Regions from separate parts of the Pseudomonas paeninsulae genome, predicted to be linked through region 2. Evidence: predicted binding sites of a transcription regulator. Region 2 holds the regulator's gene; each other region holds the start of a gene.

Region 1 (7,872 bases), 1.3 Mb from region 2:
TCTCTCTGAAAATTCGCGGTTGCACGCACCGCTCCGATAAAGAGTGATATTACCAGTTCTGGCTGCCCAACGTACTCGTGCAGCCTTCTGGCGTGCTGGTCTTGCAAGTGCACCACTACGCCCTGCAGCGTTGAGCCGGTACCTCGCTGGCCTCTACTTGGTAGCGCTTTGCCGGTTTCTCTCTTGCCGATAAACGCTGACGGCTTCATATACAGCCTTTCTCAGGCGGTTGATCCCGCCTATGGGACGATGCTCCGGTAGCGAGTGCCATGGATTGAATGCCAGGTTGTCGCAAAAGAGATTTTGCTCACTGCTGTCGAAGTCTTGCGCAGGCAACTGGATAGTGGCGACTGTTTCGAATGCTGCAATTGACTCGTCCCACTCGACGCTAGGGTCTTCGATCGGCATGTAGTGCGCAGGATTCTGCCGCTGTATCTGTAGCGCGAAGCAGGCGGGTACGCGGTCGAGCGAAAGCTGCTGGTAGAGCGCATTGCGCAGGAAGTTGGGCAGATCTCTGTTTGGTGTCGGTAGGGCATAATCCGGGCAGTTCTTTGGAGCAGGAATAACTCGGAATTTGATGTTGTGCGGGCCAAGCTTGAACGGGGCGATGGAGTTGTAGGTGGTTTCAACCGGGCTTTGGGGGGCGGGGGCAAGAGTTTTCAGGGCAATGATCAGATGGCGGATTTCCCAGCTCTGCGGATTCCAGCCAGGAAAGAATGCCAGCGCTTTCTTGCCCTCGGCTTGGGCGGCGAAGTTACTTTTGTACTCAGCTACATCGCGGACGAAAAATGCAGTGTGATTGAACATGACGAAGTCTTGTTCAGTTGTGTGCGCAGGGCTGCTCAAGAGTTTTTCTCCTGGCACCTCTAGCAGTTTGAGGGCCATGCCGCGGGCATCGCGAGCACGGTCGAATTGCGGGTAAGCGTTGCCGTTGGATAAGCGCACCCATGCTTGCCAGGTTTTGCCTCGCTCGCTGAAGACGCCATACCGGAGACTACCGTCCAGGTTTTCGAGCACGGTTACTTGTGCCTTTATGCAGCCGTGGGCTTTGGCATGGGCGTCGCGCAGGACACGGGTGTTGTCTCGGTGTTGTTCGACTACCCGGATAGCATCTTCGATGATGCCTTGGGTAAGCGCCGCTTCACCGGGAGGGATTTGTTCTTCGCTGGCAACCGGGCCGGAGAATTTCCAGTTGTAGTACACCGTACCTATGCCCCAGGCGCTCAGGCCTATGACCAGTAGCAGCAGTAAGAACTTACCGAGCCAGCGGCCAAGCCAGAGCCAGAGTCGATTGAGCATGGTGCTAATCCTTGTTCGTTATTGTTATTCCTGTTGGCAGTTAACGGCTCTGCCGTTTCTGTCAACGGTATTGGATCAAGCTTGGCACTTGGGTCCTGGGTTCCAGGGTTTTGCTTTGATCGATTGGAGTTGGGCTTCGAACTCTTGGATGCCCAGCACCTTGAGGTATTCGAGCAAAGCCCAGCGCTCTTCAGGTTGCAATGCACGACCGATCACGCCGTCCTGGCGGCAACCTTCGCGAAATTCATGGCCGCGGTTGCTGTTGCCGCTGATGCTGGTATCGAATAAGAAGCCACCTGGGAATTTGCCGCTGTCGAAGCCGAGATGCTTCGGGTTGTACTCGAAGCTGCCGACCCAGAATTGAGCTTGTCGCTCCGAAAGGGGTGATAGCAGTTGGAACAATGTAGGAACCGAACCGTTGTGCAAGAACGGTGGGGTGGCCCATATGCCGTGCAGTGGCCGGGCCTTGTAACCGCGTTTTTCTTGCACGCCTATAGGTAGGCCGTAGCCGTTCATGCGCCAGCGTTCACGAGGTTGGATCTCTTCGTTTTGGTAGGCGCGGTTTTCGACATAGGCGGTCAGGTAGGCCAGGCCCTTGGCGCTGGAGATACTGCGCAGATCAACGTCATCCAGGCTCGTGCCGAAAAGGCGGACATCCAGCTTGCTGAGCTCCGCTTTAGTCCAGCCGAGTTTGCTCATATCGAAGCGGTGATCGGCAATATTGTCGGCGGTGGTTGGATCTGTGCCGATTATGTCGGTTGGCACGATGCGCATGCGCCATTCGGGATCGCGTGCCGGCGCCAGACGTTCGGCGCGCGGTTTGGGATCGGGGGCGTGACAGTAGGCGCAGTTTTCGGCGAACAGGGCGCGACCCTGGCTGGCCAGTGGCAGGTCGATCTTGCCGAAGATATCCGCGGGCCAAGCCGGTGGCTTCAACTGCTTGAGGGCTTCCTCCAGAACGTACAGGTCGCGCAGGCGTACGCTTGACGAGTATCGCTCAGCGTCTGGCACAGGATGTCCGTCAGCTTGCAGTAGCTGCAATGTTGCCCCGACGCCTAGAGCTTCGCCGACATTGCGCGCCATGGGCTGCATGGCTGAGCCATTCCACTGTACCCAGTCGAATTTCCAGATATCCCAGACTTGTGGGTAGCTGACCGGGGCGTTCGCGACCCTGTAATTACTGGCGTCGATAGCATCACCGAAGACGCTGTTGGCGATGCGGCCAAAGGCATCGGTACGGCCAAAACCTTCCTCGGTCGGGTAGAGGCCGCGATGCCAGTCGTTGAATGCCGTACCGAGCAAGCGATCAAGTACGACTTTGACGTCCTGGCGCAGTTGATCACGGTCTTGCGGGTAGCGTTCACCGAGTACGGCCTTGGCAAAACGCTTGAATTTAAAGGGATTATAGTAAGTGAAGGCCATGCTCATGCCGAGTGACTGGCCAAAGCTGCCGCCTCTCAACGTAGGCACGGTTGAGGCCAATGAATGCAGCGCTGCGCCTCCATCGATCCTCACGGCCTGTCCTTGATAGCGCAACTCGCCGGTATGACAGGCCGCGCAGCTTATATCCAGGTAATGAGTGGACGTCTCGCTATCTTCATGGCGGGCAAAGCCAACAGGCAGATTGGCGGGGTTGAATTCTGTCGGCTTCTGGTCGGGATCGACTAGAAAGCCAAAGCGCGCCAGGTAGTCGGGCGCAGAAAATTTGTCTCTACTCAGGGGTAACTCAAGGGCGCTGAACCAGTCGTAACGCAAGCCTTTAACTTGAGTGCCCTGAGGTGTGTAGTAATACGTCTGGCGCTGCTCGTCGCTCCATTGGTTAAGGTAGTGGAGCTTGTCCGGCTTCTGGTAACTGGGTAGGTTGGGGTAGGCAATGAAGTAGAAACCCAGAGCCAGAGCGCAAACCAGAAGCACTAGGAACCCGCTGGCAACTATACGGAGCACACGCATCAGACACTTCCTTGTTGCGTTCTTGTTTTCTGACTTTATGCCAAGCTGGATGGTTGATGGCAAGCTGCCTTTACTAATTTTTCTCAGGCTGGAAAGCCTGGGCTGTTCCATTGCTAATACTTGGCCTTTGCTCAACACATGGATAAGTAGCAGACGGTCGTGGCATTAAACCGAAAGTCAGGAGTAGGCAATGCACCCCTTTGAGGCCGAAAAACCACCGCAGTTGGCAATTTTGCTCGGTTATGCCGGGTTGCTACCCTTTGTTAGTGGTGCGCTGGGAATCTGGGTGATTCCATTGGGTTGGCGTCCCTTCGTTTTAGAGGCGTTGCTGGATTTCGCAGCCTTGATCCTGGCTTTTATGGGGGCGATCCATTGGGGCCTGGCGATACGGGCCGAGGAGAGCGATGAGCAAGCGCAGATTCAGTTAGGCTTGTCGGTGATTCCGCCATTGCTCGGCTGGTTGGCTATTTCTGCAGGAATGCCAATGGGGTTGGCCCTGCCGACACTTCTGATCGCGTTCGTAGGTCTTCATTTTGCTGATGTGCATGCGGTCAAGTTGGGGCTGGCTCCACGCTGGTACTCGAGCTTGCGTATGCCGCTAACCGTGGTTGTCTCACTCAGTTTGTTATTGGCCTGGGCCAGTGTGTTGGTTGCATGAATTCAGTGCGTCGCTGATGTATGCCCGCGCGACTCGAGCCGTTGCCCCCAGTCGTAGTGAAAGCCCTGATCGCGTTGTCTCGGCTGGCCAAGTCCTGAGGGACTGCTCATCGTCATTAGAGTCAGCCGGGGTTGGTGGTCTAGCTGGATGAGCCGGTATCTAGCGTTGTGGGAGCGGACCTGGCGCTAACACGCCAGACTGTCAGCTTGGCGATAGAGCATTAGCAGTTTACGGGTGATGGTCTGCTGAATATCGTCGCGCTCGAACGTGGACAATCGGCTGAGGTGGCTGACCTGCAAGCGGTGCAAGTGGATATATGGCATCTGTTGATCAAACTCGCGCAGATCACCTTTCATCATGATGGGCAGAAAAACGTCGCCGGCTTTCTTCTGATTGCTGATGATTTGCGCCAATGCGCGCTTGAACGGCATGGTTTTCGGCGCGGAGCCACCGTCTGTTATCCGTGTGGATAACAGCAGGCCCGGTTTCCCCAGTACCACGCCCGGCAATACGCAGAGCCCGGTTTTGCGTACTGCGTGTGCTTCGATGCCATGCAGGGTGTCATGGAACGCATAGGGGTTGGGCAGTACCACCATTTTGCGTCCCTGATCGTGGGGGAAGTGCAGGTTGTAATTGGTGTAGAGCTGACGCACGGATTCGGAATAGACGCACAAGCGGTTTTCGAACAACTTGATGAAGCTCTCAGCCAGCTCGCGTCGAGCCATGCTGTCCAGATCCCAGATCAAATCCTGATTCTGCGGTCGGTCGAGGTCGACTTCCTGATGTTCCATGCCGCTCATTCATTCCCTCATACGCGAAACTGGCCCAGTAATTGATTGAGCTGCTCAGCCAGTTGGCCCAGGCGTTGGCTGGACTCGCTGGATTGTTCAGCAGCGAGTGCGTTGCTGTGTGCTAAACCGGCTGCCTGGGTGACATTCTGGTTGATATCTTCAACCACCTGCGACTGCTGTAGTGTGGCACTGGCGATCGAGGCGTTCAAACCGGTGAGGTTGCGCAGCGATTGGGCAATTTGCCCCAGGCTCTCACCGGCCAGGCTGGCTTGCTCGACCGTGAGCTGTGACGCGCGGCTGCTTTCATTGATGACTTTCACTGCAGCTTCGGAATTGCCTTGCAAGCGCTCGATCATACCCTGAATTTCAGCGGTCGATTGCTGGGTGCGTTGAGCCAGCAAACGCACTTCGTCGGCGACCACGGCAAAACCGCGACCTTGTTCGCCAGCGCGGGCGGCTTCGATCGCAGCATTGAGGGCGAGGAGGTTGGTCTGTTCGGCAATCGAGCGAATTACTTCCAAAACGCTGCCTATCTGCGTGCTTTCTAGAGCCAGCTTTTGAATCACCTCCACCGCCTGATTGATCGTGCCAGACAGTTGGCTGATCTGGCGCAGGCTGGCGTCGATGTTCTGCTGGCCTTGGCTCGCCTGGGCTTCGGCGGCATGTACTTCGCTCGACGCATGTTCGGCATTTTTCGCGACGTCTTGTACGCCATAGGTTACCTGGTTGATCGCGGTGGCCACGAGTTCCATCTGCTGAGATTGCTGCTGACCATGCTGCTGGGCCTCACGGGCAATGCTACCGAGCGAGCGAGCGGCTTGATCGAGTGCACCGGCAGAGTCGAGTGACTGGCGGATCACGTGGCGCAATTTTTCGGTAAAGGCATTGAAGTGTCTGGCCAAGGCGGTCAGTTCGTCATTGCCGTTGGTATCCATGGAGTGGGTCAGGTCGCCTTCACCGTTGGCGATGTTGGCCATGGCGTCGACCTGCTCCTGCAGGGGCCGGGCAATACTGCGCGAGATCAGGGTTACCAGCAGGGTCATCAGCAGAGCGATCGCAATGCCGATAGCGAGTGCGCGTAAGGCTTGTGCCTGGAACTCCTCCTGCACGTCATCGACATACACGCCCGAACCGATGATCCAACCCCAGGGCTGGAACAAGCTAACGTAGGAAACCTTGGCTATCGGGTCGCTCGAGCCTGGCTTCGGCCAGCGATAATGCACTGGGCCGGCGCCCTTGGTTTTGCTGATCTGCACCATTTCATTGAACAGCGCCTTGCCGTCCTGATCCTTGACGGCGGAAAGGTTCTGTCCTTCGAGTTTGGGGTTGGTTGGATGCATGATCATGGTTGGCGTCTGGTCATTGATCCAGAAATACTCCTGGCCGTCGTAGCGCAGGCCGCGGATCACCTCAATGGCCTGTTTCTGCGCCTCCTCGCGACTGAGCGTAGTGGCTGCCTCGAGGCTGTGGTAATGGGCGAGAATGCCTGCCGCGCTCTGTACCACGTGCTGGGTCTTCTCTTCTTTGGCGGCATACAGGTTGCGATTAACCTGTTGCAGCATCAACGACCCGAGGATGAACAACATGGCGATGGCGACAACGAGAATAAGCCACAAGCGACGGCTAATAGGCAGACTGCGTAGGCTGTTCATAGAAAGGCTCTCTCGGTTCTTGATCTGGGGGGGCAGGGCGCGTCCCTTATATACGGAATGCACCACTGGTTGTTCTAGACCATCCGCCAATTGGCTTGAGGCGTTGGGCGATGCCGAAATTTCCTCGAATCTGCATCAGTTGGCTCTAATGCAGACAATAAAACCTGGGTCTCTGATAGCATTTCGGCCGCGCAGGCCAAAACCTGAGGGTTTCCCGGCTTTTCCTGTTTATTAGGACCGAAGCACAGGGTCTGAGTCCGACAGCCGTTCAAGTGTTGATGGTGTTTCACATAATTTATGTCGTTCGTGCGGTGCATACCGCGCGCCTTAGGAGTGTTGATGGATCTTTGGACCGCCGTGCAGTCGTTTATTTTGGGTGTTGTCGAGGGTATTACCGAGTTTTTGCCGATTTCCAGTACGGGTCATCAAATCATAGTCGCCGATCTCATCGACTTTTCCGGTGAGCGGGCCATGGCGTTCAATATCATTATCCAGTTGGGCGCGATCCTGGCGGTGGTTTGGCAATTCAGGCGCAAGATCATCGAGGTGGTGGTTGGCTTGCCGCGGGAGGCAGAAGCGCAACGCTTCACCGCCAATCTGCTAGTTGCCTTCCTGCCCGCGGTGATTCTCGGTGTGAGCTTTGCCGATCTGATTCATCAATACCTGTTCAATCCGATTACTGTCGCTGCAGCGCTGATAGTGGGTGGCGTGATCATGCTCTGGGCTGAGCGGCGTGAGCATGTTATCCACGCCGAAAGCGTCGACGATATGACCTGGAAGGATGCGCTGAAAGTCGGCTTTGCCCAGTGTCTGGCGATGATTCCGGGCACCTCGCGCTCGGGCGCGACGATTATCGGCGGCCTGTTGTTTGGCCTGTCACGCAAGGCGGCTACCGAGTTCTCCTTCTTTCTGGCGATGCCCACCATGGTCGGCGCGGCGGTGTTCTCCGGCTACAAGTACCGCGAACTGTTCCTGCCTGCGGATCTGCCGGTGTTCGCCATCGGTTTCGTGACCTCGTTCATCTTCGCCATGATCGCCGTGCGTGCACTGCTCAAGTTCATCGGCAGCCATAGTTATGCGGTATTCGCTTGGTATCGCATCGGTTTCGGTCTGCTGATTCTGGCGACCTGGCAGCTGCATCTGATCGACTGGAGTACCGCCCAAGGTTGAACGTGTAAGGCTGTATTCGGCGGATTGATAAAAGGCGCGCTGCTTGGCGCGCCTTTGTCATAGTGATGCCCGCTCATGGAGGCCTGTTATGAATTCGCTGGAACACCAACTGCTCGACGTCAACGGCATCACGCTTAGCCTCTACAGTGCAGGTCCTGCGGATGGACGTCCGCTGTGGTTGCTGCATGGTTTTCCCGAATGCTGGCACTCCTGGCGTCAGCAGATCGGTCCATTGGCGGCGGCTGGTTATCGAGTGCTGATTCCGGAAATGCGTGGCTATGGGCAAAGCAGTGCGCCGCGTGATCCAGCGGCTTATGACCTGATTACCGTGTGTGGCGATATCCAGGCAGCC
Region 2 (7,872 bases):
ATCAACTGGTGAGCCGTGCGGTGGGACTGCAAAGCGCCGAGGACCCGAGCGAAGATACAATGGCCGAGATGTTCGCCGGGCTTTATCAACATCCGGCGCGGCGCGCCGGTTAATGGCCATTGCGGCAATGATTAAGCAATATGCGGCGATGCGTGGTGCCCGGCGGTGGATTGGCGGAGTACCAGCAGCCACATGGTCCCAGTCGAAGTCAGACAAGGTGTATAGATAACATGGGTATGCATCCCGTACAGGTGATTGCGGTGACCGGCGGCAAGGGTGGCGTCGGCAAGACCAATGTGTCGGTGAATCTGGCGCTGGCGCTGGCTGATCTCGGTCGGCGGGTGATGGTGATGGACGCCGACCTGGGGCTGGCCAACATCGACGTGCTGCTGGGCCTCACTGCCAAGCGGACGCTGGCCGATGTGATCAGTGGCGAGTGCGAACTGCGCGACGTGGTGCTGCAAGGCCCCGGCGGCATTCGGGTGGTTCCCGCTGCGTCAGGCACGCAGAGCATGGTGCAGCTTTCGCCCATGCAGCATGCCGGCCTGATTCAAGCCTTCAGCGACATCAGCGACAACCTCGATGTGCTGATTGTCGATACCGCCGCGGGTATTGGCGACTCGGTGGTCAGTTTTGTCCGCGCCGCCCAGGAAGTGCTGGTGGTGGTGTGTGACGAGCCGACCTCGATCACGGACGCCTATGCCCTGATCAAGCTGCTCAACCGCGACCATGGCATGAGCCGTTTCCGCGTCCTGGCGAATATGGCGCACAGCCCACAGGAAGGCCGCAACCTGTTTGCTAAGCTGACCAAGGTTACCGACCGCTTCCTCGATGTCGCGCTGCAATATGTCGGCGCGGTGCCTTACGATGAGTCGGTACGCAAGGCCGTGCAGAAACAGCGTGCGGTCTACGAAGCCTTCCCGCGCTCGAAGAGTTCCCTGGCGTTCAAAGCGATTGCCCAGAAAGTCGATGCCTGGCCACTACCGGCCAATCCGCGCGGCCATCTGGAATTTTTCGTCGAGCGCCTGGTGCAGCAACCTGCCGCGGATACGGCCATATGACAGCAGCTTCTGGACTCCGTATGTACAGCAAGGCTCAGACACAAGACGCCCAGCACCAGTTGATCGAGCGCCACGCGCCCTTGGTCAAGCGGATTGCCTATCACATGTTGGCGCGCTTGCCGGCCAACGTGCAGGTGGATGACTTGATCCAGGCCGGGATGATTGGCCTGCTCGAAGCCTCGAAGAAATACGACTCCAGTAAAGGTGCCAGTTTCGAAACGTTCGCCGGTATTCGCATTCGCGGCTCGATGCTCGATGAGGTGCGCAAAGGCGATTGGGCGCCGCGTTCGGTGCATCGCAATAGCCGTATGGTCAGCGACGCAATTCGGGTAATTGAAGCAAGAACCGGTCGCGACGCTAAAGATCAAGAGGTTGCGGCCGAACTCCAATTGAGTCTCGAGGATTACTACGGCATCCTTGGCGACACTTTGGGCAGCCGGTTGTTCAGCTTCGACGATTTGCTGCAGGACGGCGAGCATGGCGGGCTGCACGAAGACGTCAGCTCCACTCACCCAGAGCCCTCGCGGGAGCTGGAGGACGAGCGTTTCCAGGCGGCATTGGCCGATGCCATCAGCCACTTGCCCGAGCGGGAACGGTTGGTGTTGTCGCTGTATTACGACGAACAACTGAATCTCAAGGAAATTGGTGAGGTTCTGGGGGTTAGCGAATCGCGCGTCAGTCAGTTGCATAGTCAGTGTGCCGCACGCTTGCGGGCACGACTGGGGGAATGGCGAGCGAGCTGATCAGTTAAATCAGCAGGCCGTTGGAAAATCTAGTGAAGTAGTTTTGCAGCGGCCTGTCAGGCCGGTTTCACGATTAAAAGCGTGCCCAGGTGCTGGGTTCGTTTGGGACTGTACGGAGGTCGACTTGGACAAAAACATGAAAATCCTCATCGTTGATGACTTTTCAACGATGCGCCGGATCATCAAGAACCTCCTGCGCGACTTGGGGTTCACCAACACCGCGGAAGCCGATGATGGCACCACTGCACTGCCGATGCTGCAAAGCGGCAGTTTCGATTTTCTGGTGACTGACTGGAATATGCCAGGCATGACCGGGATCGACTTGTTACGTGCGGTACGTGCAGACGAGCGTCTGAAGCAGTTGCCGGTGCTGATGGTGACCGCTGAAGCGAAACGCGATCAGATCATCGAGGCCGCACAAGCCGGGGTGAATGGCTATGTGGTTAAACCGTTCACAGCCCAAGTGCTGAAAGAAAAGATTGAAAAAATCTTCGAGCGGGTCAACGGCTGATGTCTGCCGCGAGGGCACTATGGAACATGACGATTCCGCTCAGGGTGACTTTGAGTCGACCCTGAAAATTCACGCGCGCCAATTGGTGGAAAGCCTGGAACACGGCAATTTTGGCGAAGCGGTGCAACTGATCAACGATATCAACAAGGTTCGCGACCGTGGTCTGTATCACGAGGTCGGCAAGCTGACGCGCGAGTTGCATAACGCCATCGTCAATTTCCAGCTCGATCCACGGGTGCCGCACGCCAAAGAAGTGTCGCAAATCACCGACGCTACCGAGCGCCTGAATTATGTGGTGACGATGACCGAGAAAGCGGCCAATCGCACCATGGATCTGGTTGAACTGAGTTCGCCCCTGGTTAACGGTATCGGCGCCGAGGCACAGAGCCTGAGTGCCGATTGGGGCCGCTTCATGCGAAGGGAAATGGGCGCCGATGGTTTCCGTGACCTGGCCAAGCGAATTGAACTGTTTCTCGCCAGCAGCGAGCGCGACAGCGTTCAGGTGTCGGCCCAGCTCAACGATATTCTGCTCGCGCAGGATTACCAGGATCTGACTGGCCAGGTGATCAAGCGGGTGACGCAACTGGTCACCGAAGTGGAAAGCAACTTGCTCAAACTGGTGCTGATGGCCAGTCAGGTCGACCGTTTTGCCGGTATCGAGCATGACCACGCCGTGCTGCGTGCTGAACAAGAACAACAAAAAGAGCCTTCCCACGGTGAAGGTCCGCAGATTCATGCCGATAAGCGTGAAGACGTCGCATCCAATCAGGATGATGTCGACGATCTGCTTTCCAGCCTGGGATTTTAGGAGCACGTCATATGAGCTTCGGCGCCGATGAAGAAATCCTCCAGGACTTCCTGGTGGAGGCCGGCGAGATTCTTGAACTATTGTCCGAACAGTTGGTGGAGCTTGAAAGCCGCCCGGACGACATGAATCTGCTCAACGCTATTTTTCGCGGTTTTCATACCGTCAAAGGTGGTGCCGGTTTTCTCCAGCTCCATGAGCTGGTGGAATGTTGCCATATCGCAGAAAACGTCTTCGACATCCTGCGCAAGGGTGCGCGGCGCGTCGACTCCGAGTTGATGGATGTAGTGCTGGAAGCACTCGATGCGGTCAATGGCATGTTCACTGAAGTGCGTGAGCGCGTTGCACCGACACCGGCCACGCGAGAGCTGTTGGCAGCCCTGGCGCGTCTGGCCGAGCCGGCTGCGGCCGTTGCGGTCGAAGAGCCCGTTGCCGAGGTCGCTTCTGGCGATATCACCGACAGCGAATTCGAGCAGTTACTCGATGCGCTGACCGAGTCGCCTGGCAAGGTGGCGAGCGCAAACGCAGGCGGTGACGAAATCAGCGATGACGAGTTCGAGTCGTTGCTCGATGAGTTGCATGGCAAGGGGCAGTTCGCTGCACCTGCAGTGGCCGTGGCATCTGCGTCGATCGCAACGCCCGTGGCGCCAGCGCCTGGTGACGAGATCAGCGACGATGAGTTCGAGGCGCTGCTCGACCAGCTACATGGCAAGGGCCAGTTCGCTGCACCTACACCTGCACCTGCACCTGCAGTGGCCGTGGCATGTGCATCGATCGCAGCGCCCGTTGCACCGGCGTCTGGCGACGAGATCAGCGACGATGAGTTCGAGGCGCTGCTCGATCAGCTACATGGCAAGGGCAAGTTTGTCGAGCCGGCCGCGATCGCCAAGGCGCCCGCCGCAGCAGCGGCTGCCGCTCCGGCTAAACCCGCAGTTGCCGCTCAGCCCTTGGCCAAACCCGCAGCCAAGGTTGTTCCGCTGAAAGCGCCGACACCGACGGCCGCCGTCGCCGATAAGGCGCCAGCACCCAGCGAAGCGGAAACCACCGTACGGGTGGATACCGCGCGTCTGGACGAGATTATGAACATGGTCGGCGAGCTGGTGCTGGTGCGTAACCGTCTGGTGCGCCTGGGCTCCAACAGCGGCGATGAGGCCATGGCCAAAGCCGTGTCCAACCTCGACGTGGTCACCGCGGATCTGCAGACGGCGGTGATGAAAACGCGCATGCAGCCGATCAAGAAGGTCTTCGGCCGCTTCCCGCGGCTGGTTCGTGATCTGGCGCGCAGCCTGAAGAAAGAGATCAATCTTGAACTGGTCGGTGAAGAAACCGACCTGGACAAGAACCTGGTCGAGGCGCTGGCCGATCCGCTGGTGCACTTGGTGCGCAACGCCGTCGACCATGGCATCGAAACCCCGGAAGAGCGCGAGGCCGCGGGCAAGTCGCGCGGCGGCAAGGTAGTGCTGTCGGCCGAGCAGGAAGGCGATCACATCCTGCTGTCGATTTCCGATGATGGCAAAGGCATGGACGCCGATCAGTTGCGGGCCAAGGCCGTGGAGAAGGGTCTGCTGGACAAGGACGCGGCCGACCGCCTCAACGAGTTCGAGTGCTACAACCTGATCTTCGCTCCGGGTTTCTCGACCAAGACCGAGATATCCGACGTGTCCGGCCGCGGGGTCGGCATGGATGTGGTGAAGACCAAGATTTCCCAGCTCAACGGCACGGTCAACGTGTTCTCGGTCAAGGGCCAGGGCTCGAAGATCGTCATCAAGGTGCCGCTGACCCTGGCGATCATGCCGACATTGATGGTGATGCTGGGCAACCAGGCCTTCGCTTTCCCGCTGGTCAACGTCAACGAGATTTTCCACCTCGACCTGTCGCGCACCAACGTGGTCGATGGCCAGGAAGTGGTGATCGTGCGCGACAAGGCGCTGCCGCTGTTCTACCTCAAGCGCTGGCTGGTACGCAGCGCTGCCCATGACGAACCGGGCGAGGGCCATGTGGTGATTCTCACCGTCGGTAGCCAGCGCATCGGTTTCGTCGTCGATCAGCTGGTTGGACAGGAGGAAGTGGTGATCAAGCCGTTGGGCAAAATGCTCCAGGGCACTCCAGGTATGTCTGGCGCTACCATCACTGGCGATGGGCGTATCGCCTTGATTCTCGACGTACCGAGCATGCTCAAGCGCTACGCGCGGCGCATCTGATTGTTCGCGGCGTCGCCTGAGGCGGCGCCGTTTAGGAGTGTTTTATGGTGGTCAAGGTGTTGGTGGTGGACGATTCCGGCTTTTTTCGGCGGCGCGTTTCGGAAATTCTCTCTGCCGATCCGAATATCCAGGTGGTAGGTACGGCGACCAATGGCCGCGAAGCCATCGATCAAGCGTTGGCACTCAAGCCCGATGTGATCACCATGGACTACGAGATGCCGATGATGGACGGCATCACCGCCGTACGAAACATCATGCAGCGCTGTCCGACCCCGGTGTTGATGTTTTCCTCGCTGACCCACGAAGGCGCGCGCGTCACCCTGGATGCGCTGGATGCCGGGGCGGTGGATTTTCTGCCGAAGAACTTCGAAGACATTTCGCGTAACCCCGAGAAGGTCAGGCAACTGCTCTGCGAGAAGGTGCACAGCATTGCCCGCAGCAATCGCCGCGGCCTTGTCGCGGCGCCGGCGCCGAGTGTCAGCACGCTGGGAAAGCCGGCAGCGCGCAGTAGCCTCGGTCGTTCTGGCGTCAGCACCCCCGTGCCTGCGCCAGCCTCCGCGCCGGTTACTGCGCGCGCGAGTGCGCCCAAGCGCAAGTCCTACAAGCTGGTGGCCATCGGCACCTCGACCGGGGGGCCGGTGGCTCTGCAGCGTGTGCTGACCCAGTTGCCGGCCAATTTTCCGGCGCCGCTGGTGCTGATCCAGCACATGCCCGCGGCTTTCACCAAGGCATTTGCCGAACGTCTGGACAAACTGTGCCGGATCAACGTCAAGGAAGCCGAGGATGGCGATCTGTTGCGTCCGGGGTTGGCGCTGCTGGCTCCGGGCGGCAAGCAGATGATGATCGACGGTCGCGGCGCTGTGAGGATTCTGCCGGGCGATGAGCGCCTGAACTACAAACCCTGTGTCGACATTACCTTCGGCTCGGCGGCCAAGTCTTTTCACGACAAGGTGCTGGCGGTGGTATTGACCGGCATGGGAGCCGATGGGCGCGAGGGCGCGCGCCTGCTCAAACAGGAGGGTAGTCACGTGTGGGCGCAGGATGAGGCCAGCTGCGTGATCTATGGCATGCCGATGGCGGTGGTCAAGGCCAATCTGGTGGACGCCATCTATAGCCTCGATGACATCGGTCGGCACTTGGCAGAGGCCTGCGTGTAATGGATGTGCTGAGCCTGATAGGGGTCATCCTGGCGTTCGTCGCCATTCTGGGTGGCAACTATCTGGAGGGTGGTCATGCTGCGGCGCTGCTCAATGGTCCGGCGGCGTTGATCGTGATTGGCGGCACCCTGGGCGCGGCGTTCCTGCAGGCGCCGGTCAGTGTGTTCAAGCGCGCCTTGGTGATTCTGCGCTGGATTTTTTTTCCGCCGCGCATCGATCTGGTCGGCGGCATCGAGCATGTCGTCGGCTGGAGCATGACCGCACGCAAGGAAGGCCTGCTCGGCCTTGAGGCGATGGCCGATACCGAGACCGATCCTTTTGCGCGCAAGGGCTTGCAGTTACTGGTCGATGGTGCCGAACCCGAAGCCATTCGCAGCATCCTCGAGGTCGATTTGTACACCCAGGAAGGCCGCGATATCCAGGCCGCCAAGGTCTATGAAAGCATGGGCGGTTACGCCCCGACGATCGGCATCATTGGTGCGGTGATGGGGTTGATCCATGTGATGGGCAATCTGGCTGATCCGAGCAAGCTCGGCAACGGCATTGCCGTGGCCTTTGTCGCCACCATCTACGGGGTCGGTTTTGCCAACCTGCTACTGCTGCCCATTGGCAACAAGCTCAAGGCCGTCGCCCAGCGTCAGTCGCGCTACCGCGAGATGTTGCTGGAGGGCATTCTGTCGATCGCCGAAGGCGAAAATCCGCGCTCTATTGAATTGAAGCTGCAAGGCTTCATGGAATAGCCATGGCTCGTCGCAGGCACCAGGAAGAGCACGAAAACCATGAACGTTGGCTGGTCTCCTATGCCGACTTCATTACCCTGTTGTTTGCCTTTTTTGTGGTGATGTACTCGATGTCCTCGGTCAATGAGGGCAAGTACAAGATTCTCTCGGACAGCCTGACCGGGGTGTTCAACCAGCCCGACCGTGCGATCAAGCCTATTCCTGTGGGCGACCTGCGTCCGCGGACCACCGAGCCGGATCGCGCGCTGGTCGATGAGGACGAGCAGGCCAGCCAGCCTGTGGACTCCCTGCAGAGCATTGCCGACAGCATGCGCCAGGCGTTTGCCGGGTTGATCGACTCCAAGCAGTTGAAGGTGAGCGGCAACGAGTTGTGGATCGAGATCGAGCTCAGCTCCAGCCTGTTGTTCCCCAGTGGCGATGCCTTGCCGAACAATGCGGCATTCGATCTGATCGAGAAGATTGCCAAAATTTTGGCGCCTTATGAGAATCCGGTGCATGTCGAAGGGTTTACCGACAACCTGCCGATCAAGACCCCGCAGTATCCAACCAACTGGGAGTTGTCTGCCGCCCGCGCAGCCAGCATCGTGCGCATGCTCGCCATGGATGGGGTCAATCCCAGACGCTTGGCATCAGTGGGCTATGGTGAATTTCAGC
Region 3 (7,872 bases), 1.9 Mb from region 2:
CAGCGCCAACGACCTGACCGACGAGCGCCAGCTTGACGCCTTGTCCGGCAATGCTGCGCTCAACGGCGTGCCGGTCGAGGTTTGCGCTGCCTGACTCCGGATTGCGCACCGCTATGCGCGGAGTCGTGCGCACGAATGGCCTTTTATCCACTCGACGGGGTCCTTCGGGCCAAGACCAAGCATTGCGCTCGGCTTTTCGTTACAATGCCGCCATCGTGCCGACCCGTGAGTCGGGAAGTTAAGTCCAGAGGTGCCCCATGGATATCATCGAAACCATCAAAGAACAGATCGCCAACAACACCGTTCTGTTGTACATGAAAGGCTCGCCGAATGCCCCGCAGTGCGGCTTTTCCTCCAAGTCCGCACAAGCCGTGATGGCCTGTGGTGAAAAATTCGCCTATGTCGACATCCTGCAGAACCCGGAAATTCGCGCCAATCTGCCGAAGTACGCCAACTGGCCGACCTTCCCGCAGCTCTGGGTTGGCGGTGAACTGGTTGGTGGCAGCGACATCGTGACCGAGATGTTCGAGAAGGGTGAGCTGCAGACCCTGATCAAGAGCGCCATGCAAAAAACTGACGCCTGAGTCGGTTTCTTGTAAAGAAACCCCGCTGCGGCGGGGTTTTTTGTGCGCGGAATTTTTCGCCAAGGCCACGGCAAGTCGTTTCATTCGGGCCCTGAGCTTGAATAAAAAACGGGAGCCTGAGGCTCCCGTTATCATGCAGCAAGCAGGCTGCTACTCGTCCATCTGCGACTGCAGGTAGTTCTGCAGGCCAACTTTATCGATCAGGCTCAACTGGGTTTCCAGCCAGTCGATATGGTCTTCTTCAGAGCAGATGATTTCTTCCAATAGCTCGCGGCTGGCGTAGTCGCCGGTGCTTTCGCAGTAGGCAATCGCAGCTTTCAGGTCGATGTGGGCCTTGTGCTCGATCTTCAGATCGCATTCGAGCATTTCCTGGGTGTTTTCACCGATCAGGATTTTGCCGAGATCCTGCACATTCGGCAGACCTTCGAGAAAGAGGATGCGCTTGATCAGCTTGTCCGCATGCTTCATCTCGTCGATGGATTCGTGGTACTCGTGCTCGCCGAGTTTCTTCAGGCCCCAGTCTTCGTACATCCGTGCGTGCAGGAAGTACTGGTTGATGGCGACCAACTCGTTACCGAGGATCTTGTTCAGATGCTGGATGACTTTCTTATCGCCTTTCATGGTCTGAGCTGCCTTGCTGGGAAAGTTGATAGGAAATTTTGGGCCGGGTAATAGCGTCTGTCAAATCTAAGTATTTGAAATTTAGGCAGAAATAAATATTAACAAGAACGATTTTCCTCCGCATCCAGAGCCTAAGCTCTTGAATTGCGGACATAAAAAACCGGACGCGAGGCCCGGTTGTTTTACATCGTCTGACTCAGGCCGCGACAAAATTCGCTGGATAGGCCAAGGCGACCTGACTGCTCTGCACTTCGCTGAGGGTTTCGCGAACCACTTGCTTGGCCAGGCAGGCACATTTGCCGCATTGGCTGCCGACACCGAGGGTCGTGCGAACATCACGGTAACTGCAGCAACCTGCAAAGATTGCGTCGCGGATCTGGTTGTCGGTGACACCTTCGCAGAGGCAGACGTACATAAATAAGACTCGTCGCATGGCAGTGGTTGTTGAGTTGGATACTAATGCTAATGAGAATGCTTGTCAAAACTATATTTCAGGCTGGCGTTCTAAGTCCTGTGCCGCAGGCGAACGGTCGAGGTGGGGTGGGTCAAACGCCCCGGGCCGGGGGTCGGTAAAGCGGTGGGCGAGGCTGAAAATCGCGGTGTATGATGGCCGGCCCTGGTGGTGCGGGCGTTGTCATCATGCTGCCGTCAGGCGGCTTCAAGGTTAAATTGGCTCGCACCTGATCCCCATGACTCAAGGAGATATTCAATGAGCGTACTCGTCGGTAAGAAAGCCCCTGATTTTGATGTTGCTGCGGTGCTCGGCAATGGCGAAATCGTCGACAGCTTCAGCCTGTCCTCGGCAATCAAGGGTAAGTACGGCCTGGTGTTCTTCTATCCGCTGGACTTCACCTTCGTTTGCCCATCCGAGCTGATCGCTTTGGATCGCCGCATTCCCGAGTTCCGCGAGCGTAACGTCGAAGTGATTGGCGTGTCGATCGACTCGCACTTCACCCACAATGCCTGGCGCCATACCCCGGTAGACAAGGGCGGCATTGGCCCGGTCAGGTACACTCTGGCGGCCGACATCAATCACGCAATCTGCAAGGCCTATGACGTCGAGTCCGAAGACGGCGTGGCCTTCCGGGGCGCGTTCCTGATCGACTTGAATGGCGTTGTGCGTTCGCAGATCGTCAACGACCTGCCGCTGGGCCGCAACATGGACGAGCTGCTGCGTCTGGTCGATGCCCTGCAGTTCACCGAAGAGCATGGCGAAGTGTGCCCGGCCAACTGGATGAAAGGTGACAAAGGCATGACCGCCTCGCCGGAAGGTGTGGCCAAGTATTTGGCCGAGAACGCCGACAGCCTGTAAGGCATTCTGCGTGGCACAAAAAAACCGGCTCGCTGCCGGTTTTTTGTGGTTTTTCTGTAGGAGCCAGCGAGCTGTCGTCCTACAGATTGAACACAGGTTTCAGTCGTCGAAGTCGTGCCAGCCGCCCATTTCCTTCCAGCGGTTGACGATGCCGCAGAACAGTTCGGCGGTTTTTTCGGTGTCGTAGCGCGCCGAGTGGGCTTCGCGGCCATCGAAGTCGATATCGGCGGCCTGGCAGGCTTTGGCCAGTACGGTCTGACCGTAGGCAAGGCCGGCGAGGGTGGCGGTGTCGAAGCTGGAGAAGGGGTGGAAGGGGTTGCGCTTCATGTCGCAGCGCGTGACGGCGGCATTGAGGAAGCCGAGGTCGAAGCTGCTGTTATGCCCCACCAGGATCGCCCGCTTACAGCCGTTGGATTTCAGCGACTTGCGCAGGCTACGGAAGATCTCGGTCAGCGCGTGTTCTTCGCTGACGGCCATGCGCAGCGGATGATCGAGTTTGATCCCGGTGAAGTCCAGGGCCGCCTGTTCGATATTGGCGCCGGCGAAGGGCTCGACGCGGAAAAACAGGGTGTGCTCGGGGTAGAGGAAGCCGCTTTCATCCATGCCGATGGTGGTGGCGGCGATTTCCAGCAGGGCATCGGTGGCGCAATTGAAGCCGCCGGTTTCCACGTCCACCACGACCGGCAGGTAGCCGCGAAAGCGTTCCGCCATCGGATGACGCGAGCCGCTGCCGGCATTAGGGTGATCCAGTTCGGTGTCGAAATGTTCGCCGCTCACTCGTTTTCCTCCAGCAGGCGCCAGCGCAGTTTTTCACCAGCGCGCAGCGGGATTACGGTTTGATCGCCCAGCGGTAGTTCGCCAGGTACGACCCAGTCTTGACGAATCAGGGTGATGGTCTCGCTGTTGCGCGGCAGGCCGTAAAAGTCGGGGCCATGCTGGCTGGCGAAGGCTTCGAGTTTGTCCAGGGCATTACGCTGCTCGAACGCCTCGGCATACAGCTCGATGGCGGCATAGGCGCTATAGCAACCGGCGCAACCGCAGGCGGCTTCCTTGGCGTGCCGTGCATGTGGCGCCGAGTCGGTACCGAGGAAGAATTTCGGGTTGCCGCTAGTGGCGGCGTCGAGCAGGGCTTCCTGGTGCACGTTGCGCTTGAGAATCGGCAGGCAGTAGAAGTGCGGGCGGATACCGCCAACCAACATGTGGTTGCGGTTGTACAGCAGGTGATGGGCGGTGATGGTTGCGCCGACGTTGGCCGATGCGGCATTGACGAACTCGACTGCGTCGCGGGTGGTGATGTGCTCGAACACCACCTTGAGGGTAGGGAAGCGCTCGACCACCCGGCTCAGTTGCTCGTCGATAAAGAATTTTTCGCGGTCGAATACATCGACTTCACTGCGCGTCACTTCGCCGTGCACCAACAGTGGCAGGCCGACTTCGGCCATGACTTCGAGGGTCGGGAAGATCTTGTCGATGCTGGTCACGCCGGAATCGGAGTTGGTGGTGGCACCGGCCGGGTAGAGTTTGGCGGCATGCACAAAGCCCGAGGCCTTGGCGGCGCGCACATCGGCCGGGCTGCTCAGGTCGGTGAGGTAAAGCACCATCAAGGGCTCGAAACGACTGCCTGCCGGGCGTGCGGCGAGAATCCTCTGGCGGTAGGCATCGGCCTCGCTGGCATTGCGTACCGGCGGTACCAGATTGGGCATGATGATGGCGCGGGCGAAGGTCCGGGCGGCGTCTGCGACTGTGTGTGGCAGCACGGCGCCATCGCGCAGGTGAATATGCCAGTCGTCGGGACGCAGCAAAGTGAGGTGGTCGGTCATGGATGTTTCCAGGCGGGCATAACGTGCCGGGAATGCTACCGGAAAAGCCCTGTCAGGGCACGCCGAAAGCGGCTCGTGTGCGATGAGCTGTCGCGGTTAAAACCAGGTCGAACAACCGTGCAAACGGAAATCCAGGTGCGCGCGCCGGTTTCGCTGAGCCTGCTGGCTCAATGTAAGCCTCAAGTTTTGCCCGGCGGCACCGATAGTCAGGGGGTACGTGGTATTTCCTGGAGTCTTCCGTGCGTTCGTCCTCACTCGCCCTATTGTGCTTGTTGGCCAGTCAGCCAGCGCTAGCCATCACCTTCCAGACCCGTTTGGAAAAGGTCGAGTGGGCGGTTGCGGGTGATCAGTTCGAGTGCCGCCTGAGCCAGCCGATCACCGACTTCGGTGCAGGAATCTTCGTGCGCCGGGCTGGCGAGCAGGCGACCTTTAATCTGCAGGTACCTGAACGCTGGCTGGGCGTCGGTTCGGCAACGCTGCTGGCGGCTGCTGCCCCTTGGCAGCCAGGGCGCGGCGATATCAACCTGGGGGCGGTCAGGGTTGGCGACGGGGAGATGCCTTTCAGTAGCACTCAGGAGCAGGCCAGTCGTCTGCTCACCGGCTTGCTTGAGGGGCGTAGCCCGTTGATCCGCCATCGCACCCGGCAGGCTGGCGATAGCCTTGAAGTGCGCTTGCTGCCGGTCAGGTTTCGCAAGGCCTACAACGATTACCTGGCGTGTACGGCCAAGCTGTTGCCGGTCAATTTCGAACAAATCCGCCAATCCCATGTCGGCTTCCCAGGCGGGGGTGTGGACTTGGCGCCGCAGGCCAAGGCCAAGCTGGACATCATTCTGAGTTATCTCAAGGCCGACCCCAGCGTCAATCGTATCCAGCTCGACGGTCATGCCGATAACAGCGGCAATCGCCTGACCAATCGTGATCTGTCGCGGCGACGCGCCCTGGCGGTGATGGAGTATCTGCAAGCCAATGGCGTGTCGGCCGAGCAGATCACCTTGCGCTTTCATGGCGAGCGTTACCCGCTGGCGCCGAATAACAGTCAGGCCAATCGGGCGAAGAATCGCCGGGTAACCATGGGGTTGGCCCGGGTTGCCGAGGCGGATGAAACGCCTGAAACCCCGCTGTAGCGCTACCTGCAGCGGCGCTCTCAATCGCTGCGAGTGGGGCGGGCCGACTGCCGGCTGTGCCGCTTCGTCGTCACAGACTGTCGCAGTGCTGTAAATCATCTTGCGTGACCAGTAGAATCACGGGTTTTCCCGAACAACCCCGTGGAGTTGATTGGCATGGCCGACGTAAACAAGGTAGTCCTGGCATATTCCGGTGGCCTGGACACTTCCGTGATCCTCAAGTGGCTGCAAGACACCTATAACTGCGAAGTGGTGACCTTCACCGCCGACCTCGGCCAGGGCGAGGAAGTCGAGCCGGCACGCGCCAAGGCCAAGGCCATGGGCGTCAAGGAAATCTACATTGACGACTTGCGCGAAGAATTCGTCCGCGACTTCGTCTACCCGATGTTCCGCGCCAACACCGTCTACGAAGGCGAGTACCTGCTGGGCACCTCCATCGCCCGTCCGCTGATCGCCAAGCGCCTGATCGAGATCGCCAACGAGACCGGCGCCGACGCCATCTCTCATGGTGCCACCGGCAAGGGTAACGACCAGGTACGTTTCGAACTGGGCGCCTACGCGCTCAAGCCAGGTGTGAAAGTCATCGCCCCATGGCGCGAGTGGGATCTGCTGTCGCGCGAGAAATTGATGGACTACGCCGCCAAGCACGAAATCCCGATCGAGCGCCACGGCAAGAAGAAGTCGCCGTACTCCATGGATGCCAACCTGCTGCACATCTCCTATGAAGGCGGCGTGCTGGAAGACACCTGGACCGAGCATGAAGAAGACATGTGGAAGTGGACGGTGTCCCCTGAAGCTGCGCCGGACACTGCGACCTATATCGAGCTGACCTACCGCGCCGGTGACATTGTCGCCATCGACGGCAAGGAGCTGAGCCCGGCTACCGTATTGGCCGAGCTGAACCGCATCGGCGGCGAGAACGGCATCGGCCGTCTGGACATAGTCGAAAACCGCTATGTCGGCATGAAGTCACGTGGCTGCTACGAGACCCCCGGCGGCACTATCATGCTCAAGGGCCACCGCGCCATCGAGTCGATTACCCTGGATCGCGAAGTCGCGCATCTGAAAGACGAGCTGATGCCGAAATACGCCAGCCTGATCTACAACGGCTTCTGGTGGAGCCCAGAGCGTCTGATGCTGCAGCAGATGATCGACGCTTCCCAGGCCAACGTGAACGGCGTGGTACGCATGAAACTGTACAAGGGCAACGTGATCATCACCGGGCGCAAGTCCGACGATTCGTTGTTCGATGCCAATATCGCCACCTTCGAAGAAGACGGCGGCGCGTACAACCAGGCCGATGCCGGTGGCTTTATCAAGCTCAACGCGCTGCGCATGCGGATCGCGGCGGGCAAGGGCCGTAAGCTGCTCTGATAACGTGAGCGGTGTATCTGCTCGTGAGTGATCGCGAGCAAACTCGCTCCCGTAAAGCGCTCGCCAACCCCGGCCACTGGCCGGGGTTGTGCTTTCTACAGACCGTTACCAACGGCCAGGAATGAGGAGAAACCTGATGAGACTGCTGCACACCATGCTGCGAGTCGGCGATCTGGATAAATCCATCGCCTTCTACACCGACGTGCTGGGCATGACCCTGTTGCGGCGCAAGGACTATCCGGACGGCCAGTTCACCCTGGCCTTCGTCGGCTACGGTGACGAAGCGCACAACAGCGTGATCGAGCTGACCCATAACTGGGGCGTCGACACCTACGAGCAGGGTACTGGTTACGGTCACATCGCCCTGGAAGTGGCGGATGTGTACAAGGCCTGTGACGACATCCGTGCCCGTGGCGGCAAGATCACCCGCGAGCCGGGGCCGATGAAGCACGGCAGCAGTATCCTGGCCTTCGTCGAAGACCCGGACGGCTACAAAATCGAGCTGTTATCGCCGCGGCGTGCAGACTGAGAACTGCTATTCCGTATCAGTAAAGACTTAGCTATTTCATAGCTATATAGCTCGTCAGACAGGGTGTTCCATGACGAGCGAGAACTATGCACGGAGGCTGATCCAGTCCGTGCAGGAGCTGTCCTTGGCAAAGCGCCTGGTTGCTTGTTGCGCCGGTGGTTCGCCATGCGGCGCGTGAACTGGTCGGGGCCTATGGCGCCATCAGCCCCTTGTGGAGGGGCAGCGTTTCCCCCTGCAGGCCTGCATCAGCGGCTGGAGCATGCTCAACCGTCAGGCCGCGGTCATCGAAGACATCTATTTTGACCCGCGCATCCCCCATGCGGCTTATTGGCCAACCTCCGTCAAGAGCCTGGTTATGGTGCCTATCCGTGCTCCGGAACCCATAGGGGCTATTGGCGCCTACTGGGCCAGGCAGCATAGGGTCAGCGCGGCCGAGGTCGAGATGCTGCAGACCCCTGGCCGACTCCACCTCGGTCGCCCTGGAGAATATCCAGGTGTATGCCGAGCT
Region 4 (7,872 bases), 1.5 Mb from region 2:
ACGGGCAAGCCGGTGCGGGTCAAGGTCAAGGCGCGGGATGTCAGCCTGAGCCTGCATAAGGCCCAGGACACCAGCCTGCTCAACCTGCTGCCGGCCAGGGTCGAACACTGGCTAACGCTGGCGAATCAGGCGCAGATACTGGTCAGCCTGCGGGTCGGCGATGAGCGGATGATCGCCCGCATCACCCGCTACTCCTTCGACAAACTGGCCATCCATGCGCAGCAGGCGCTGTGGGTGCAGGTCAAATCCGTCTCGCTGCTGGCATCCGATTGAGCGCAGCGGCGCAAGCGATCAGTCGCATGAGCCTGTCCACCCAGCCGAACGCCACCGCTCAAGCCAGGCGGCACAATGTGCCGTCGACTGGCGCTAATTCTTGACGGCAAATTTCCGACGAAATCACTCTTTCGAGGCATGTTTGCAAGCCGAAGGCGCAGTACCCTCTTGCGGTTGATAGATATGTCCCTCTGTCTCCGCATTGCTCAAAAAAATAACAAGGAGCACCCCGGAATGCGCAACACGCCGTTATTTCGTCATGTTTTTCTCTGCCTGCTCGGCCCCCTCGCCTATCTCGCACCGCTGGCTTTCGCCGAGGCGGCCAGCCAGCAGGAACAGGTCCAGGTTCAGGCCAGCCGGGCGACCAGCAGCCTGATGCTGTTACGCGGCGAAGGTTTCCAAAAGAAACACCTGAACACCCTAGAAACCGACCTGCAAGCACTGGCCGGCGCGGTGCAAAGCCTGCCGCAAGGCAGCGATGCCCTGCGCAACGCACACCAGGAGCTGGTGCTGCAGATCCGTCGTGGCGTGGCCTTTGGCCCGAACGAAGCAGACATGCCCTGGCGCTACCCGGAAGAGCTGAGCAAGGCGCTGCTGGGCGCGCTGCACGAAGCCCGTCAGCTGTCGCCTGAGGGCGACAGCGAGCTGGCCGCCAAGCTCGAATACCTCGCCGTGCAGTACCTGAGCCGTTCCTATCTGGGCAACTTCGAAATCGCCCGTGAGCAGACCGATACCTACCTCGGCCAGGACGAGCGCAAGTTGGTGCCCTCCATCGTTGGCGAACTGGCCACGCTGGATGCCTCCGACCTGAGCAAGCTGAAGGCCCGCTGGGAATACCTGAAAGCCGCGCTAAACGACCTGAACAGCCAGAGCAGCGCCCTGCAAAGCGTCTCCGGCCGAGCCTTTGCGCCCATGACCGTGTATCGCCATACCCGCGCGCTGAGCGCGCAGTGGATGGCGATGTAGTCGATCGACTGCAGCGCCAGCAACGCGCCCGCCCACAGGCAAAGCCACAGCAGCGCGGCCATCAGCAAACCGAAACGCAGACCGTGGCGCAGATTCTGCCGCGCCTGTGCCAGGCGGCCGCCCCATAGGGTGGCCGGGCAGGCGGCGGACAAGCGGCGCGTTATCCAGCCTACCCAAACACCAAGCGATCAGCGCAGCGTCTCCAGCATCCGGTAGTACCACATGCCGGCGGCCAGCATCGGGTTGCCGAACAGATCACCCAGCGGCACCTTGATCTGCTTGCAGGCGGCGAAAGTGTCGAACTGGCCGAGCGTGCCGGTCAGGGCGTTGGCCATGATCTCGCCCATGATGTGGCTGGTGGCGATGCCGTGGCCGGAGTAGCCCTGGCAGTACCAGACATTGTCCGAGAGCTTGCCCAGCTGGGGAATGCGGTTGATCACGATGCCCATGGCGCAGCTCCACTGGAAGTCGATCGCCACCCCCTTGAGCTGTGGAAAGGTGCGCTCGATGCCCGGGCGCAGTTCGGCGGCGATGTCTCGCGAGTCGCGCCCCGAGTAGTTGCAGCCACCACCGAACAGCAGGCGCTTGTCGGCGGTCAGGCGGTAGTAGTCGAGGACGAAACGGCAGTCGTAGACGGCCAGGTCCTGGGGGTTGATCTGCTCGGCCAGCTCGCCCAGCGGCGCGGTGGTGACGATGCCGCCCATGGCCGGGAAGATCAGGCCCTTGAGCTGTTTCGCCTCCAGCTTGTGGTACACATCGCCGGCCAGCAGCACCTGTTTGGCGTTGACCCGCCCCCCTGCAGTGACCACCGCCGGGTTGGCGCCATGGACAATCTGCAGCACCTCGGAATGTTCGAAGATCAGCGCGCCCAGGCTCGCTGCTGCCTTGGCCTCACCAATACACAGGTTCAGTGGGTGCAGGTGCAGGTTGCGGGTGTTCTTCAGCGCGCCGCAATAGAGGTCGCTGGCCAGATGGTTCTGCGCGCCGGCGCGATCGAGCAGGGTTACGTCGCTGGCCATGCCATGGCGCACGGCTTCGGCGTGAGCGGCCTCCAGCTCCTGCATATGCACCGGCTTCATCGCCGCATGCAGGTGGCCGTGTTTGAGATCGCACTGGATAGCGTACTTCTCCACCCGGTGCTTGATGATGGCGTGCCCACGCCAGCGCAGGTGCCAGATAAAGTCATCGACCTCCTCGCCGAGCTTGTTGCGCATCTGCTTGCGCATGGCCGCGTCGCCCGACAGGCTGCCGGTGACCTGGCCGCCATTGCGCCCGGTGGCGCCCCAGCCAATCTTGTAGGCCTCGACGATGGCCACCTTGAGGCCGCGCTCGGCCAGTTCGACGGCGCTGGCGACCCCGGTAAAACCACCCCCGATGATCACCACATCGACATGCACCTCGCCCCTGAGCGGCGGGTAGTCGGTTTCCTGGTTGAGGCTGGCGCTGTAGTAAGACGGGCAGCGCTCGGCTGCGGGGATCACGGCATTGATAGCGGCGGTCATGGGGGAAATTCCTTGTGTGCAGGGTGGAAACCGCGCAGCGTTTCCCACCCCCGAAATTCGGTGAGTCTCAGGCCTGGCCCGAATGCGATCCGGTAAAAGTCCGCACGGCTGCCTGCTCGATTGCTTCGCGGCTAAAGCCCCACCCACAGATGGCGGATCGTGGGAGGGGCTTTAACCGCGAAGCGTGAAGGGATCGGATCAGGCGTTGCTCAGGTACCAGCGCCAGTCTTGTTCGCCGACCTCGGCCATGAACTGACGGTACTCGGCGCGCTTGATTGCCAGGTACACGCCAAGAAACTCGTGGCCCAACGCTTCATGTGCCCAGGTTGACTGCTCCAGGGCCTGGATCGAGATCAGCCAGTCGGTGGGCAGCAACTCCTTGGCCTGGGCATAGCCGTTGCCCTCGATCGGTGCGCCCGGATCGAGCTGCTCGCGGATGCCCCGATGAATACCGGCGAGAATTGCCGCCGCTGCCAGGTAAGGATTGGCATCGGCGCCACAGATGCGGTGCTCGATATGCCGGGTAATGGCCGGCCCGCCAGGCACGCGCAGGCTCACGGTGCGGTTGTCCACGCCCCAGGTCGGTGCCAGCGGCGCGTAGCTGTTGGCCTGGAAGCGCCGGTAGGAGTTGGCGTTAGGGCAGAACAGCAACAACGAGTCGAGCAGGGTCGCCAGCATCCCCGCGACCGCCTGGCCCAGCAGCGGCGTGCCGGCAGGCTGCTCGCTGGCGAACAGGTTGCGACCCTGCTCGTCGGCCAGGCTGACATGCATGTGCATGCCGGTGCCGGCCAGGTGATCGAACGGCTTGGCCATGAAGCAGGCCTGCATCCCGTGCTTGTGTGCCACGCCCTTGACCAGGCGCTTGTAGCGTACGGCCTGGTCCATGGCCTCGAGTGCGTCGCCGTGTTCCAGGGTGATCTCCACCTGACCCGGCGCGTATTCGGAAATCGCCGTGCGTGCCGGGATGCCCTGCAGCTTGCAGGCTGCGTAGAGGTCTTTGAGAAACGGTTCGATCTGTTCCAGCTCGCGCAGGCCATAGACCTGGGTACTGCGCGGACGGCCGCCGTCACGGTCGAGCGCCGGCTGCGGACGCCCCTGGCTGTCGCGCTGCTGGTCGAGCAGATAGAACTCCAGCTCGCAGGCCATCACCGGGTGGTAGCCCTCGGCCTTGAGTCCATCGATCACCCGCGACAGTAGGTGCCGTGGGTCAGCGACTGTGGCCGGCATGCCTTCGCTGGGGTGCATGCTGACCTGCACCGCGGCGGTGGGAATCTGCCGCCAGGGCATGCGGGTCAGGCTGCCGGCCAGTGGGTAGGCGCGGCAGTCGATGTCGCCAACCTCCCAGACCAGGCCAGTGTCCTCGACGTCATCGCCGTTGATGCTCAGGCCGAGGATGGTGCTCGGCAACGGCCGGCCAGTGGCATACACGGCAAGCAGCTCGTCGCGGTGCAGCAATTTGCCACGCGGCACGCCATTGGCGTCGAGGATGAATAGCTCGAACAGTTCGATATCGGGGTGTTGCGCCAGGAATTCCTGGGCATCTTGCACGGAGGCGAATGGCATGGGGCTCTCGTTAGCGCCAAGGGGCGCACGTCCGGTCGATGGCGGCCGGACACAATCATCGGAAGGGCTGCACACGGGTGCAGTCGACTTATTCAGACTAGAACGACAGCGCTATCCGGTGGGCGGGCATGACGGCAATGCCATAACGCCCAGAACGCGAGGATTTCAGGCAGCAACGGACTGAGCCGATCGGCGCCGAAGAACAGTCGTTCCCGTCGAGACGGAAAGAACAGGGGCCGAAACAGACAACTCAGGGGGGAACTCATGACTGAAGAGGCTCGCACAGAGCCAAGTGACAGTTAAATCCGACTTTTCACATGTTCAGTTGTGGCAGCGCTAAACATTCGACTCGACTGCAGGTTAGCTGCCTGCACGCAAAGCGCCTGTGGCCAAGCGGTTGCTCTGGTGCAAGGGCCGCGCCCGTGGCTGACGGCTTGCGGCATGTCCCATCGCCCGCCCTCGCGGCGATGCAGGCCGCAGGAAGGGCCGCGGGAAGGCGCTAAGCGCCTAGGGCTCCGGCTTGTAACCCAGGCGCAAGCCGCCCCAATGGCGGCCCTGCACCTGAATCGGCACGGACAGGTCGTGCATCAGCTCGCCGGTGTCGCGCATGTAGGTCTGCAGCAGCAGGGGTTTCTGGTGACTGCCGCAACGGATGCCGGTACGGTCGTTGAACAGGCGCTTGCTGCGGCTCTTCGCCGTATCGCGTACGCGATCGCCACTGGGCGGGTGGTTGAAGGCATTGTTGTGGGTCGGCACGTAGCCTTCCGGGGTGCTGACGATGGCAAACACCAGACCTTCGTGGCGCGCCAGCAGCGGTTCCTGCAGCGCCGGCAAGACTTGATCGGCGTAGCGGTCGAAGCGGGTCTGGTACTTGGCCGGAAAGCTGCCCGGAACCGGCTGGTAGTGACGGTCGAAGAGGTCGTCGAGGCCAACCCGGCCGCCCAGGATGTCGGCCTCGAACTGGGCGGCGATGCTCGCGGCTCCTTCGCAGGCAAGGTCATAGATGCGTTGGTGATAATCGTCCAGCCCCACCGCGGCGAGCTGCTCGCTGACGGTCTCGGCCTGGCCGACCAGGCGCCCGGCGGCATCTCCCAGCTGACGGGTCTGCGCCTCGCTGGCATGCACGTCGCCGCGCAATTGCTCGACGGCGACGAACAGGCTGGCCAGACGCTCGTGATTGCTCGCGGCGCCGGCGCTGATCTGCGCCACCTGGTTTTCCACATCCACGGCCAGCTCGGCGATACCGTGCAACTGCCCGCCAGTCTCCTCGACCTGCTGCGCGGTCTGATCCAGTTCACTGGCCTGTTCCTGAATATGCGCCACTACCGCCGTACTCTGCTGGCGGATATCGCTGACCATCTGGCCGACTTCCTCGGTGGCCGTGGCGGTGCGCGCGGCGAGATTGCGCACCTCATCGGCGACCACCGCGAAACCACGGCCCTGCTCGCCGGCGCGCGCCGCTTCGATGGCGGCATTGAGCGCCAGCAGGTTGGTCTGGCTGGCAATCGACTGGATCACCTGAGTAACCTTCTCGATCTGTTCGGTGCGGCTGCTCAGGCCGTCGATCAACTCGCGGCTGGCCGCCGTCTGCGCGCTCAAGCGCTGCATCCGGGCAATCGCCTGGAGCAACGCCTGCTGACCGTCGGCACTGCTCTGACGCACGGTCTGCGCTGACTTCAGGGTCTGTTCGGCACGCCGGGCACTGTCCTGTTCGGTGTGGGTGATCGCGTCGGCACCCTGGCTGATCTGCTCGACCGCGAGCAACTGCGACTTGAGTTTATCGGCCAGTTGCTGCACCGCATGCGCCACCTGGGCGGCGGACAAGGCGTTATGGCAGGTGTGCTGCGACAGGTTTTGGCTCAGCTTGGCGAAATCCGTGCTCGCCGCGCTATTTGCCGACGCCGCAGCGTCGCCACGCCGCCAGGGGCCGAACCAGGGCCACAGGGCCAGCAGCAGGAACAAGCCAATGCTCAGGTAGCCAGGCAGCTGGAATTGCTGGTAGGTCATGATCACGGCGACCAGCCCGAGTATGTGCATGACGCAGGCGGTGGGAGAGCGGGTAACGGCAGTGCTCATGACGGACCTCATCGTTTTTATTCTGGCGAAACCGGGGCCAACTGCAGCCTTACTCGCGCAGCTGCCGCTCAAGTGCCTGAGCCGTACGCGCACTGCGGGCGAATCACTCGCCTACTCACTGAATCGGCAGGTGCGGGACTATCTGTAGACGACCAGCAGCCGGTCTCGGCAACCCCGCGCAGCGGAGGTTGATTCGATCACTCTTAGCCACGCCAGACCATGACACTTTGGTCGCACACGGCTAACCGGAAAGGCGATGGCGCTGGATAAACCCGCGGTCGAGGTAATCCTTCCAGCGCCCGAACAGTTGCCCATCGGCGCTGTAGCCACGCCAACTGAGCAAGGCGCCGCCATCGCCAGTGGCAAGCAGCGCCAGACTCTGCCGCTGCGCGTGATAGTCGCGCAGCGGCAAGCCACGCAGCGCCGCGTTGAGGTTGGCCGCCAGCACAGGCGCCTGACGCACCGAATACACGCCGCTCTTGCGCGCACCAGGCAGGCTGGCGCAATCGCCGACGGCAAAAATGTGCGGATGGGAGTGGCTTTGCAGGGTCGCTGCGATCTGCACGAAGCCGCCTGCATCGCAGTCCAAGCCGCTCTGCGTCAGCCAGGGCAAGGCCTGTGCGCCACTGGCCAGGAGCAGGCGCGGGCCACGCCAGACCGGCGCCATCCCGCTGGTCAGGCAGTCGCCGTCGATGCGGCTGATCGGGCAGTCTTCGCGCACCCGCACGCGGCGCTGGCGCAAATGGCCGAGGGCGCGCATGCGCAGGCCCGCCGAGTGTCCGTCCAGCAATGGACCGCGGCAGAACAGGGCCAGCTGCGGCACCTGATCGGCCAAGGCCAGGGCCAACTCGACCCCGGCCGCGCCACCACCGAGAATCGCCACTGGCTGCGGATCCGCCTGCCAGTTCTGCCAACCGCTGAGAAAGTCGGCGAAGGGTTTGACCGCCAGCACCTGCATGCCAGCACTCTGTTGCGGCGGGCAGGCGACTTGACCGCCCACATTCAACGACAGCCAATCGGCATTCAGGCTGCGGCCATCGGCTAGTTGCACCTGTTGCTGCACGGCAGTCAGTGTTTCGGCTGCGCCGACAATCAGCTCGACCTTGGCCGCCCGGCACAGTGGCGCCAGTTCGATCTGGCAATCCGCGGCGACGTGCCGCCCGGCCAGCAAGCCCGGCAGCATGCCCGAGTACCAGGCCTCATGCCCGGCGCTGAGCAGGGCAATGCGCCCAGGCGGCCGCTCGACCCGCGCCCAACGGCGCAATACGCCGAGGTGGGCGTGGCCGGCACCGATCAATAGCAAGTAGTGGTTCATCGAACCGAGGATTCCATTGATTTACGGCTGAAACAGTGCTGCATGGTAAAGGCTAAGCACCTCGTCTGTCGTCAGGCGATAGATGCGCTCAACAGTTGTGAAAATATCGAGCGCAACACAGCAGCGGGTGTTTTTGCCGATCCGGAGGGTGTATCGCCGTAGGCAGTGCACCGTGGT

What was found. The regulator FliA, encoded in region 2, starts transcription of late flagellar genes. The targets are predictions, from matches to a motif close to CTAAAGTTTNNNNNNNNNNNGCCGNTAA.
Region 1: VCJ09_RS14315 (methyl-accepting chemotaxis protein) is a predicted target of FliA. The motif match lies at 6,531-6,558, and genes of this name have one in related genera.
Region 3: VCJ09_RS17235 (flagellar protein MotY) is a predicted target of FliA. The motif match lies at 4,516-4,543, and genes of this name have one in related genera.
Region 4: VCJ09_RS01295 (methyl-accepting chemotaxis protein) is a predicted target of FliA. The motif match lies at 6,501-6,528, and genes of this name have one in related genera.

What each region holds. Positions count from the first base shown of each region.
Region 1 covers NZ_CP141799.1:3,126,017-3,133,888, reverse strand. The annotation lists gene VCJ09_RS14335 (catalase family protein) at 154-1,299, opposite strand; gene VCJ09_RS14330 (di-heme-cytochrome C peroxidase) at 1,375-3,249, opposite strand; gene VCJ09_RS14325 (DUF3429 domain-containing protein) at 3,440-3,907, shown strand; gene VCJ09_RS14320 (hypothetical protein) at 4,093-4,707, opposite strand; gene VCJ09_RS14315 (methyl-accepting chemotaxis protein) at 4,716-6,350, opposite strand; gene VCJ09_RS14310 (undecaprenyl-diphosphate phosphatase) at 6,690-7,520, shown strand; gene VCJ09_RS14305 (alpha/beta fold hydrolase) at 7,609-7,872, shown strand, end outside.
Region 2 covers NZ_CP141799.1:1,815,644-1,823,515, forward strand. The annotation lists gene flhF (flagellar biosynthesis protein FlhF) at 1-113, shown strand, start outside; gene fleN (flagellar synthesis regulator FleN) at 222-1,061, shown strand; gene fliA (RNA polymerase sigma factor FliA) at 1,058-1,804, shown strand; gene VCJ09_RS08450 (chemotaxis response regulator CheY) at 1,941-2,315, shown strand; gene VCJ09_RS08455 (protein phosphatase CheZ) at 2,335-3,123, shown strand; gene VCJ09_RS08460 (chemotaxis protein CheA) at 3,135-5,321, shown strand; gene VCJ09_RS08465 (protein-glutamate methylesterase/protein-glutamine glutaminase) at 5,366-6,478, shown strand; gene VCJ09_RS08470 (flagellar motor protein) at 6,478-7,218, shown strand; gene motD (flagellar motor protein MotD) at 7,221-7,872, shown strand, end outside.
Region 3 covers NZ_CP141799.1:3,730,700-3,738,571, reverse strand. The annotation lists gene VCJ09_RS17270 (molybdopterin oxidoreductase family protein) at 1-94, shown strand, start outside; gene grxD (Grx4 family monothiol glutaredoxin) at 258-584, shown strand; gene bfr (bacterioferritin) at 735-1,205, opposite strand; gene VCJ09_RS17255 (bacterioferritin-associated ferredoxin) at 1,402-1,620, opposite strand; gene VCJ09_RS17250 (peroxiredoxin) at 1,915-2,517, shown strand; gene rnt (ribonuclease T) at 2,617-3,294, opposite strand; gene pyrC (dihydroorotase) at 3,291-4,337, opposite strand; gene VCJ09_RS17235 (flagellar protein MotY) at 4,577-5,461, shown strand; gene VCJ09_RS17230 (argininosuccinate synthase) at 5,618-6,835, shown strand; gene gloA (lactoylglutathione lyase) at 6,972-7,364, shown strand; gene VCJ09_RS17220 (GAF domain-containing protein) at 7,576-7,872, shown strand, end outside; gene VCJ09_RS17215 (hypothetical protein) at 7,859-7,872, shown strand, end outside.
Region 4 covers NZ_CP141799.1:296,258-304,129, reverse strand. The annotation lists gene modC (molybdenum ABC transporter ATP-binding protein) at 1-273, shown strand, start outside; gene VCJ09_RS01310 (hypothetical protein) at 508-1,239, shown strand; gene VCJ09_RS01305 (NAD(P)/FAD-dependent oxidoreductase) at 1,428-2,729, opposite strand; gene VCJ09_RS01300 (glutamine synthetase family protein) at 2,940-4,304, opposite strand; gene VCJ09_RS01295 (methyl-accepting chemotaxis protein) at 4,812-6,311, opposite strand; gene VCJ09_RS01290 (FAD-dependent oxidoreductase) at 6,622-7,695, opposite strand.